DNA from 4 places in the Allobosea sp. P4_E12 genome. Region 3 is predicted to be linked to each of the others. Evidence: predicted binding sites of a transcription regulator. Region 3 holds the regulator's gene; each other region holds the start of a gene.

Region 1 (2,175 bases), on a different contig from region 3:
CTGCTGCACGGCCCTGCGCCAGCGGCCTGACATTGGCATCGCGGGCCAGAACCTCCAGCGTCGTCATGTCCTCTGCGATCAGCGCACGGGTCAGCCCCTGCTCGGTTGGCTGGACGTTCAGGCTGGCGATCAGCCCGTCGACGGAGCGCAGATCGAGATCGGAATTGCGCCATTGCAGCTGCCGCACCGATTCAAAACGATGATTCTCGATCGCCTCGACCAATTCGGCGTCGAAGGGCGGGCAACGCCCGCTCGTGCCAAAGGTGCCGTCGCGCAGATGGCGGCCGGCGCGCCCGGCGACCTGGCCGAACTCCGCGGGGTTCAGCTTGCGGAAATGATGGCCGTCGAATTTCCGGTCCGACGCGAAGGCGATGTGATCGACATCGAGATTGAGCCCCATGCCGATGGCGTCCGTCGCGACGAGATAATCGACGTCGCCCGACTGGTAGATCTCGACCTGGGCGTTGCGCGTGCGCGGCGAGAGCGCGCCGAGCACGACGGCGGCTCCCCCCTTCTGCCGACGGATCAGTTCAGCGATCGCATAAACCTCCTCGACGGAGAAGGCGACGATCGCGCTGCGTCGTGGCAGGCGGGTGATCTTCTTGTCGCCGGCAAATGTGAGCTGCGACAGGCGTGGACGCGTGACGACGTTCACCCCGGGAATGAGCTGCTCGATCAGCGGCTTCATGGTGCCCGCGCCGATCAGCATCGTCTCGGCCCGACCGCGCCGGTTCAGCAGGCGGTCGGTGAAGACGTGACCGCGGTCGAGGTCGGCGGCGAGCTGAATCTCGTCAATCGCGACGAAATCGACGGCGAGATCGCGCGGCATGGCCTCGACGGTGCAGACCCAGAAGCGGGGCCGCTGCGGCTTGATCTTTTCCTCGCCGGTGACCAGCGCCACCGCCTCGGGGCCGACCTTCTCGACCACGCGGCCATAGACCTCGCGCGCCAGCAGGCGCAGCGGCAGGCCGATCATTCCGGTCGGGTGCGCCACCATCCGCTCGATCGCCAGATGCGTCTTGCCGGTATTGGTGGGCCCGAGAACTGCTGTGACACCCTGCGCACGAACCGAGGGCGGAAGAGAGCGTGCTGAAATCAAGACGCGACCGATCGTTTCCTTTGGGCCCTTGCCGGCAGCAGACGCTGGGGAAAGCGTCCTACCTTGGCACAAGCTGGAGCGCCGAAATTAAGCTGCGGAACGAGTCCTGAACGAAGCAAGCCCGAATCGCTGACTCCGGCAGAATCGGGATTCGTTCACGGCAAGATATCGCGGGGACGGCCGCACGTACCACCATATCTGGAATCGTGACACGAGCTTGATCCACTCATTTTCGCGACCAGCGTAAACGGCCGGGCGCCGACAGTCCTCCGCGCTATTTATGTCGTGCTCACGGCGAAACGAGGGGCCGCCGTGTGATTTCTGCGTACGCAACGGCGCGGAACCAGCCTGAGCCATCGCCTCAGCGGGCCGTTCGGACGAGACCCGCCTCCCGTCCGACACCTTGGCGATCGGGCGTTTCCCGGAGCGTTGACAATAATACGTACGTACGTATTCTACCTTCATGAGCAAGCCATCCCTTCGTGAAAATCTCCTCGCCGCTGGCCGCGATCTCCTCTGGAAGAGCGGCTATTCCGCCACCGGCATACGCGAGATCGTCGCTGCAGCCGGAGCGAGCCCTGGCTCATTCACCAATCATTTCGGATCGAAGGAGGAATTCGCCGAGGAAGTGCTCGATCGCTATTTCGCCTATGTCGGCGGCCTCGTCGATGAAGCCCTGGCCGACCGCTCCCTGCCCGCAGCCGCGCGGTTGCGGCGCTATCTGGACGCGATCACGACCAAGCTCGAAACCGCCGATTGGTCGCGCGGCTGCATGATCGGCAATTTCAGCGTCGAGACCTCTCCCAATAGCGAACGGTTGCGGCAGCGACTCTCGGAGATCTTCGTCCTTTGGCGAGAGCCCTTTGCGGCATGCATCGCCGAAGGCCAGGCCACTGGCGAGATCGCGACGGATTTCAGCGCCGACGACCTCGCTGATTTCCTGCTCACCGCCTGGCAGGGCGCGATCCTGCGCATGAAGGTCGATCGCAGCCCGGTTCCGCTCGAACGCTTCAAGGCCATCCTTTTCGCAACGCTGTTTGGAAGAAGGGCATCGCCATGACCCAGTCACCTGGATT
Region 2 (2,175 bases), on a different contig from region 3:
CGCTACTGCGTCGTCTTCCAGACGCTGAACGTCAAGCCGGAGCTTTCGGCCGTGCTCAACCGCGGCTGATCACTCGGCGGCCTTCAGCTCGAGCCCCTTGGCGAAGGGTAGCGACGGCTCGCTCTTCGCCGGCTCATCGAATTCGAGCGCGCCGATCTTGTCGCCGCGGCTGGTGATCTTGCCGGCCGAGGTGCGGATGCCGGCGACATCCTCCTGCGCCTGGCGAAAATGCTGGTCGAGCTTCTCGGCCCGCTCGCCGAGCCGGCGGACATCGGTCAGGAGCCTGCCAACCTCGGTCTGGATGACGCGAGCCTCCTCGCGCATGCGGGCATCGCGAATGAGCGACTGCATCAGCTGGATCGCCAGGGCGAGCAGGGACGGCGACACGACCATGACGCGGGAGCGATGGGCCTTCTGGATCACGTCGTCGAAATGCTCGTGCAGGTCGGCATAGATCGATTCGGACGGCACGAAGAGCAGGGCCATGTCCTGCGTTTCGCCGGGCACGAAATAGCGCTCGGCGATATCCTTGACGTGCTGGCCGACATCGCCGCGCACGCGCACGCCCGCTGCCTTCTTTGCCTCCTCGCCACGCGCTTCGCGCAGCATGGTGAAGCTCTCCAGCGGGAATTTGGCGTCGATGACGAGGCCGCGCCCGTCTCCTGGCAGGGTGACGAGGCAGTCCGGCCGGTTGCGGTTCGAGAGCGTCGGCTGGAACGAGAAGAAGGCGGCGGGCAGCCCGTCGCGGATGATCGCCTCCATCCGGCCCTGGCCATAGGCGCCACGTGCCTGCTTGTTGGAGAGCACGTCCTTGAGGGTCACCACTTCGCTGGTCAGGTCGGTCAGGTTCTTCTGGGCAGCGTCGATGACCGCAAGCCGTTCCTGCAGCTTGCCGAGGCTCTCCGTGGTCTGCTTGACGTTCTGCTCGAGCCCGGAGCCGACCTGCTGGCGCAGGCCGTCCATCCGCTCGGCGACGAGGCGGGCAAGGTCGGCCTGCCGCGTCGAGAGAATCTCGGCCATCGTCTGCATCCGGCCCGTCATCTCGGCTTGCATGCGGTTCATCTCGGCGACCTTGTCGTCCATCTCGCGGGCGCGTTCGGCAGCGATGACGGCCTCGATCGCTCGCCCGCGCGAACTGCGCCAGAGCGACAACGCGACGAGCACAAGCAGAAACAGGCTGCTACCGGCGAAGGCAAGGGCGGCCTCGCTCCAGGTGACCGGCCGCTCGAGCAGCGTGAAGGCAATTCCGTTCATGACGGCAGATTAGCCGATTCGCGTGCGCATGCCGAACGAAAGCGGAACGGTTTGACCACCCGCCAACAAGTGCTTATGTCCGCGGCGTCAGCAAGAAAAACCGGTTCGAGCGCCCTATGGCTATTCGCCCTCTCGTCATCCTGCCCGATTCAGTCCTGCGCCAGGTCTCGAAACCTGTCGAGGCCGTCACGCCCGAGATCAAGGCGCTCGCCGCCGACATGCTCGAGACCATGTATGACGCACCCGGCATCGGCCTGGCAGCGATCCAGATCGGCGTGCCGCTGCGCCTGCTGACGATCGACCTCGCCAAGCCGGAGGAGGAGAAGGCGCCGATGACCTTCATCAATCCGGAAATCACCTGGTCTTCCAAGGAGCTGAACATCCATGAGGAAGGCTGCCTTTCGATCCCCGAATATTACGAGGAGGTCGAGCGTCCGGCGCGGGTGAAGGTTCGCTATCTCGATCTCGACGGCAAGGTGCAGGACATCGAGGCGGACGGCCTGCTCGCCACCTGCCTTCAGCACGAGATCGACCATCTCAATGGCGTGCTCTTCATCGATCACCTGTCGCGGCTGAAGCGCGAGCGTGTCACCAAGCGTTTCGCCAAGGCGGCGCGTCGCGACAGCGCGGCCTGAATGATCCGTATCGATCAGAAAGCGGCGCTGTTCGCATGAGTTTGCGCGTCATCTTCATGGGCACACCGGATTTCGCCGTGCCGACCCTGACCGAGATCATCGGCCAGGGCCACGAGGTTGTGAGTTGCTACACCCGCGCCCCGGCGCAGGCCGGTCGTGGTCTCGATCTGAAGCCGTCCCCGGTGCATCGCGCCGCCGAGCGCTTCGGCATTCCGGTGTTCACGCCGAAGACGTTGAAGACCGACGAAGCTGCCGAGGTGATCGCCTCGCATCAGGCCGACGTCGC
Region 3 (2,175 bases):
TGGATCGCGGTGGTCGGGCTCACGGTCACGACCGTGCTGGCGACGGTCGCAACCGCACCGTTCGGTGCCTATCACTTCCAGACCTTCAACCCCTTCGGTCTGCTCGGCAATGCGCTCGCCTTGCCCTTCGTTTCCCTGATCGTCATGCCTGCCGCTGTCTTCGGCGTGCTCGCCTATCCCTTCGGCCTGGATTGGCCGGCTTGGGCGCTCATGGGAGTCGCTTCGGACTATGTGCTGCAATCCGCGCGCTGGGTTGCGGGATTCGACCACTCCGCGGTGATCATTCCTGCATTCGGGGCCGCGGCGCTCGCATGCTTTGCCGCTGCGCTTCTCTGGATCACGCTCTGGACGACACCGCTGCGCTTCCTGGCCGTCGCCCCCCTGATCGCGGGACTGCTCGTGGCAGCGAAGCCCGACAGGCCCGACATCCTGATCGAACGCGATGGTTCCGGCATCCTGGTCCGCGGGGGCGATGGTCGCATGATCCTGGCGGGGCAACCGAGCCGCTTCGTGCTGCAGCAATGGCTGAACGCAGATGGCGATAATCGCCGGACTGACGACAACAGCCTGCGGGAAGGCGCGGCCTGCGACACGTTGGGTTGTGTCGTCCGCAGCAAGGATGGACGAAGCGTTGCCTTTGCACGTGATCGCCTGGCCATCGTCGAGGACTGTCGGCGCGCCGATCTCGTCATCACGCCGATTCCGTGGAACGCTCCGTGCGCAGCACGACTGATCGACCGCAGGGCATTGTCGCGCGATGGCGCGACCGCCCTTGTCGGCAACAAGGGCGGCTGGCGCGCCCATCTATCAGAGCAGGATGGTGTCGATCGTCCCTGGAGCCGCAAGCGGGAGCGGCCTGCAAGCACGCCGGCTTTGCCGCTGGCGGCTGTCGAAGAACACGAGCCGCTTCAGTAGCGCCGCATCAGGTTGACCAGGCGGCCCTGAATCTTGACGCGGTCCGGTCCCAGCACCCTTGTCTCATAGGCGGGATTGGCAGCCTCGAGCGCGATCGAGGAGCCGCGCTTGCGCAGTCGCTTCAGCGTTGCTTCCTCGTCATCGATCAGAGCCACGACGATATCCCCGGTATTGGCCGTGTCCTGACGCTTGATCACCACCGTATCGCCGTCGAGAATGCCGGCTTCCACCATCGAGTCGCCGCGAACCTCGAGGGCAAAATGTTCACCGGGGCCAAGCATGTCGGCAGGCAGTGCCACGGTATGGCTGCGGCTCTGGATGGCGGAAATCGGTGTACCGGCGGCAATCCGCCCCATGACCGGAATCGCAACCGTGGAGCGCACATCTTCGTCCGGGGGCGGTGCGATCGGCCGGACCTTGCCAAGCCCCCCTTGGACGACGGAGGGGCTGAACCGTCCGCGCGTCGCCTGAGGGCCGCCGGCCCCTTCGGGCAGCTTTATGATCTCCAGCGCTCGGGCTCGATTGGGAAGGCGGCGAATGAACCCGCGCTCCTCCAGCGCCATGATCAGGCGATGGATACCGGACTTGGAGCGCAGATCGAGCGCGTCCTTCATCTCGTCGAAGGAGGGGGGCACCCCTGTCTCGCGCAGGCGTTCCTGGATGAAACGAAGCAGTTCGAACTGTTTGCGTGTCAGCATGGTTCCCGCCGGCGCTCTTTGTATGGAATCGAAACAAAGCACGAACACCATACAGGTTCGCGTTGTGTTCCGCAAGCGCGCTCAGCGTAGGCGGATGATCCGGCAGTTGTCGCCTTTGTTTGCCGGCGCAGCAAACGATTCGCGAATGAGTAGCGCGTCGGCGCGGGCAAGAGTGGCCAGCATCGACGAATCCTGCTTGGCGAAGGGCGTTGCCAGCCATCCTTCCGGAGTGAGCGTCAGTTCCGACCTCATATAGTCTCGCCGCTCATCATTTGCCGGCAAATTTCTTCCGACGATTGCAGGCTCACTCAGATCGCGCTCCGGTTCCGGTACGCCCAGGAGGGTCCTGAGCAGGGGCACGACGAAGAGATGTCCGCAAACGATGGACGAGACGGGGTTTCCGGGCAGGCCGAGCGCGACCATGCGGCCGAGGCGGCCCATCATCATCGGCTTGCCCGGCCGCATGGCGATCTTCCAGAAGCCGAGCGCCATGCCTTGACCGATCAACGCTGCCTGGACGAGATCGTGCTCACCTACCGAGGCTCCTCCGAGGGTGATCAGC
Region 4 (2,175 bases), on a different contig from region 3:
TCTCGTCGGCATATTCGAAGACCGCGATACCCTCGGCGAGCTCCAGAGCCTGTTCCAGCGAGTCGGACAGGCGTGCGGCGAGGTCGGGGCGTATGACGATGCGGTCGACCACCACGTCGATGTCGTGCTTGAACTTCTTGTCGAGGGCGGGAGCGTCCGGGATCTCGTAGAACTGGCCGTCGATCTTGACGCGCTGGAAGCCGCGCTTCAGCCAGTCGGCCACTTCCTTGCGGTATTCGCCCTTGCGACCGCGCACCACGGGCGCCAGCAGATAGCCGCGCGTCTTCTCCGGCAACTCCAGCAGCCGGTCGACCATCTGGCTGACCGTCTGGCTCTCGATCGGCAGGCCCGTCGCCGGCGAGTAGGGGATGCCGGCACGTGCCCAGAGCAGGCGCATGTAGTCGTGGATCTCGGTGACGGTGCCGACTGTCGAGCGCGGGTTCTTCGAGGTCGTCTTCTGCTCGATCGAGATGGCCGGCGAGAGSCCSTCGATCWGGTCSACYTCSGGCTTSRMCATCAMCTCGAGGAACTGGCGSGCATAGGCCGAGAGGGACTCGACATAGCGGCGCTGGCCCTCGGCGTAGATCGTGTCGAAGGCGAGCGAGGATTTGCCCGAGCCTGAAAGGCCGGTGAAGACCACGAGCTTGTCGCGCGGAATCGCCAGGTCGACATTCTTGAGATTGTGCTCGCGCGCGCCGCGCACGGAAATCACGCGTGCATTCGGATCGGCCGCGCGGTTGCGGTCGAACATGTCCTCAAGCGTGGCGGCTTGTTCAGCCAAAGAGGTCTTGCGGGCCATCGGGGCGTCCGTTCGGGTAAGGCGTAGAGATAGGGCAAATGCCCGGCCATGCCAGCCTCACGGCGGTCTGGCAGGCATGAATATCATGCAGCGGGATAGGCTGCTGTCTTTCTCCTGACAATTCGCGTCAGGAGTAGGGCGTCCGGTTTGGCGATCGGTGCCGCCGTCCGCCGAGGCTCGTCCGACCTCCGGCGGCTGCCTCGCGAATCCTGATGAAGACAGGGGACAACTCTGCAAAACGAGCTTGAACAAAGCAAGAACATTGTTGATAGTGACGTCTGCGGGCGCTAGGGTCCGGCTCCGGTCGTCGATCGGATTTGCAGATGTGCGCAGGAAATGGAGCCTCTCATGGCTGGTAGCGTCAACAAGGTCATTCTGGTCGGTAATCTCGGGCGCGACCCCGAGGTGCGCCGGCTCGGCAGCGGCGAGCCGGTCGTCAATCTGCGCATCGCCACGTCCGAGACCTGGCGCGACAAGCAGTCCGGTGAGCGCAAGGAAAAGACCGAGTGGCACTCGGTGGTGATCTTCAACGAGAATCTCGCCAAGGTCGCGGAGCAGTATCTGAAGAAGGGCTCGAAGGTTTACATCGAGGGCCAGCTCCAGACGCGCAAGTGGCAGGATCAGTCCGGCGTCGAGAAGTACACGACCGAAATCGTGCTGCAGCGCTTCCGCGGCGAACTCACCATTCTCGACAGCCGCGGGCAGGGCGGATCGGACGAGTATGGCGAGGGCGGCGGTTCGGTCGAGGACCGTTCGGGCGGCGGCGGTTCCTTCGGGCGTTCGAGCCCGATGGGCAGCGGTGGCGGCTCGCGCCAGCCGGCTATGTCCAGCGGCGGCGGCGGGCGTTCGTCGAGCACCCACCTGGACGACGATATCCCGTTCTAGGGCAAGCGAGGGCGAACCGCTTTGCGGATCGCAATCTCCTCAGGATCAGAAGGTCGCTCCCGACCGTTCGGAGCGGCCTTTTTGTTGGTATCCGAAGGACGGGGCGGCTCTCCCTCCATCATTGCCAAGAGCGGCAAGCGGCATTCGATGACTTAGATCGCGAATCTCGGTGCGAGATTGCATTTATTCGCGCTCGAGCAGTCAGACCCGACCGCCGTCCAGGCGCGAAGGACCGTCTATCGGGCACCCGCAATAACGAGTGGGCTGAAGCTGCGCTGTCGCGCAAGCTGAGGAACGGACTTGAGCGCGGAGCTTCCCGACCTTCTAGAACGTCAGGCGCGTCTGACGCGCGCGCCGGGCCTAGCCGTGACTGCGCGCCGCTTAGAACATCGGACCGGATATCATATCCGGTCCGATGTTCTAAGCTTCTGTGTTTGCATCGGCTTTCCCGAAAACCGCAATCTACTTTTCGGGCCGATGCTTTAGCCGTC

What was found. The regulator LexA, encoded in region 3, represses DNA repair genes until DNA is damaged. The targets are predictions, from matches to a motif close to TGTTCNNNNTGTGTTCNG.
Region 1: a site for LexA is predicted at 1,195-1,212, ahead of AC1DW9_RS30055 (helicase-related protein). Genes of this name have one in related genera too.
Region 2: a site for LexA is predicted at 1,286-1,303, ahead of AC1DW9_RS22915 (DNA recombination protein RmuC). Genes of this name have one in related genera too.
Region 4: a site for LexA is predicted at 1,044-1,061, ahead of AC1DW9_RS10885 (single-stranded DNA-binding protein). Genes of this name have one in related genera too.

The regions. Positions count from the first base shown of each region.
Region 1 covers NZ_JBFUIY010000035.1:41,427-43,601, reverse strand. Annotated here, with positions in the region: gene AC1DW9_RS30055 (helicase-related protein) at 1-1,096, opposite strand, end outside; gene AC1DW9_RS30050 (TetR/AcrR family transcriptional regulator) at 1,563-2,159, shown strand; gene AC1DW9_RS30045 (haloalkane dehalogenase) at 2,156-2,175, shown strand, end outside.
Region 2 covers NZ_JBFUIY010000019.1:23,641-25,815, forward strand. Annotated here, with positions in the region: gene AC1DW9_RS22910 (OsmC family protein) at 1-69, shown strand, start outside; gene AC1DW9_RS22915 (DNA recombination protein RmuC) at 70-1,254, opposite strand; gene AC1DW9_RS22920 (peptide deformylase) at 1,371-1,889, shown strand; gene fmt (methionyl-tRNA formyltransferase) at 1,925-2,175, shown strand, end outside.
Region 3 covers NZ_JBFUIY010000012.1:129,647-131,821, forward strand. Annotated here, with positions in the region: gene AC1DW9_RS17300 (ComEC/Rec2 family competence protein) at 1-915, shown strand, start outside; gene lexA (transcriptional repressor LexA) at 909-1,613, opposite strand; gene AC1DW9_RS17310 (molybdopterin molybdotransferase MoeA) at 1,695-2,175, opposite strand, start outside.
Region 4 covers NZ_JBFUIY010000007.1:81,331-83,505, forward strand. Annotated here, with positions in the region: gene uvrA (excinuclease ABC subunit UvrA) at 1-751, opposite strand, end outside; gene AC1DW9_RS10885 (single-stranded DNA-binding protein) at 1,148-1,684, shown strand; gene AC1DW9_RS10890 (VOC family protein) at 2,167-2,175, opposite strand, start outside.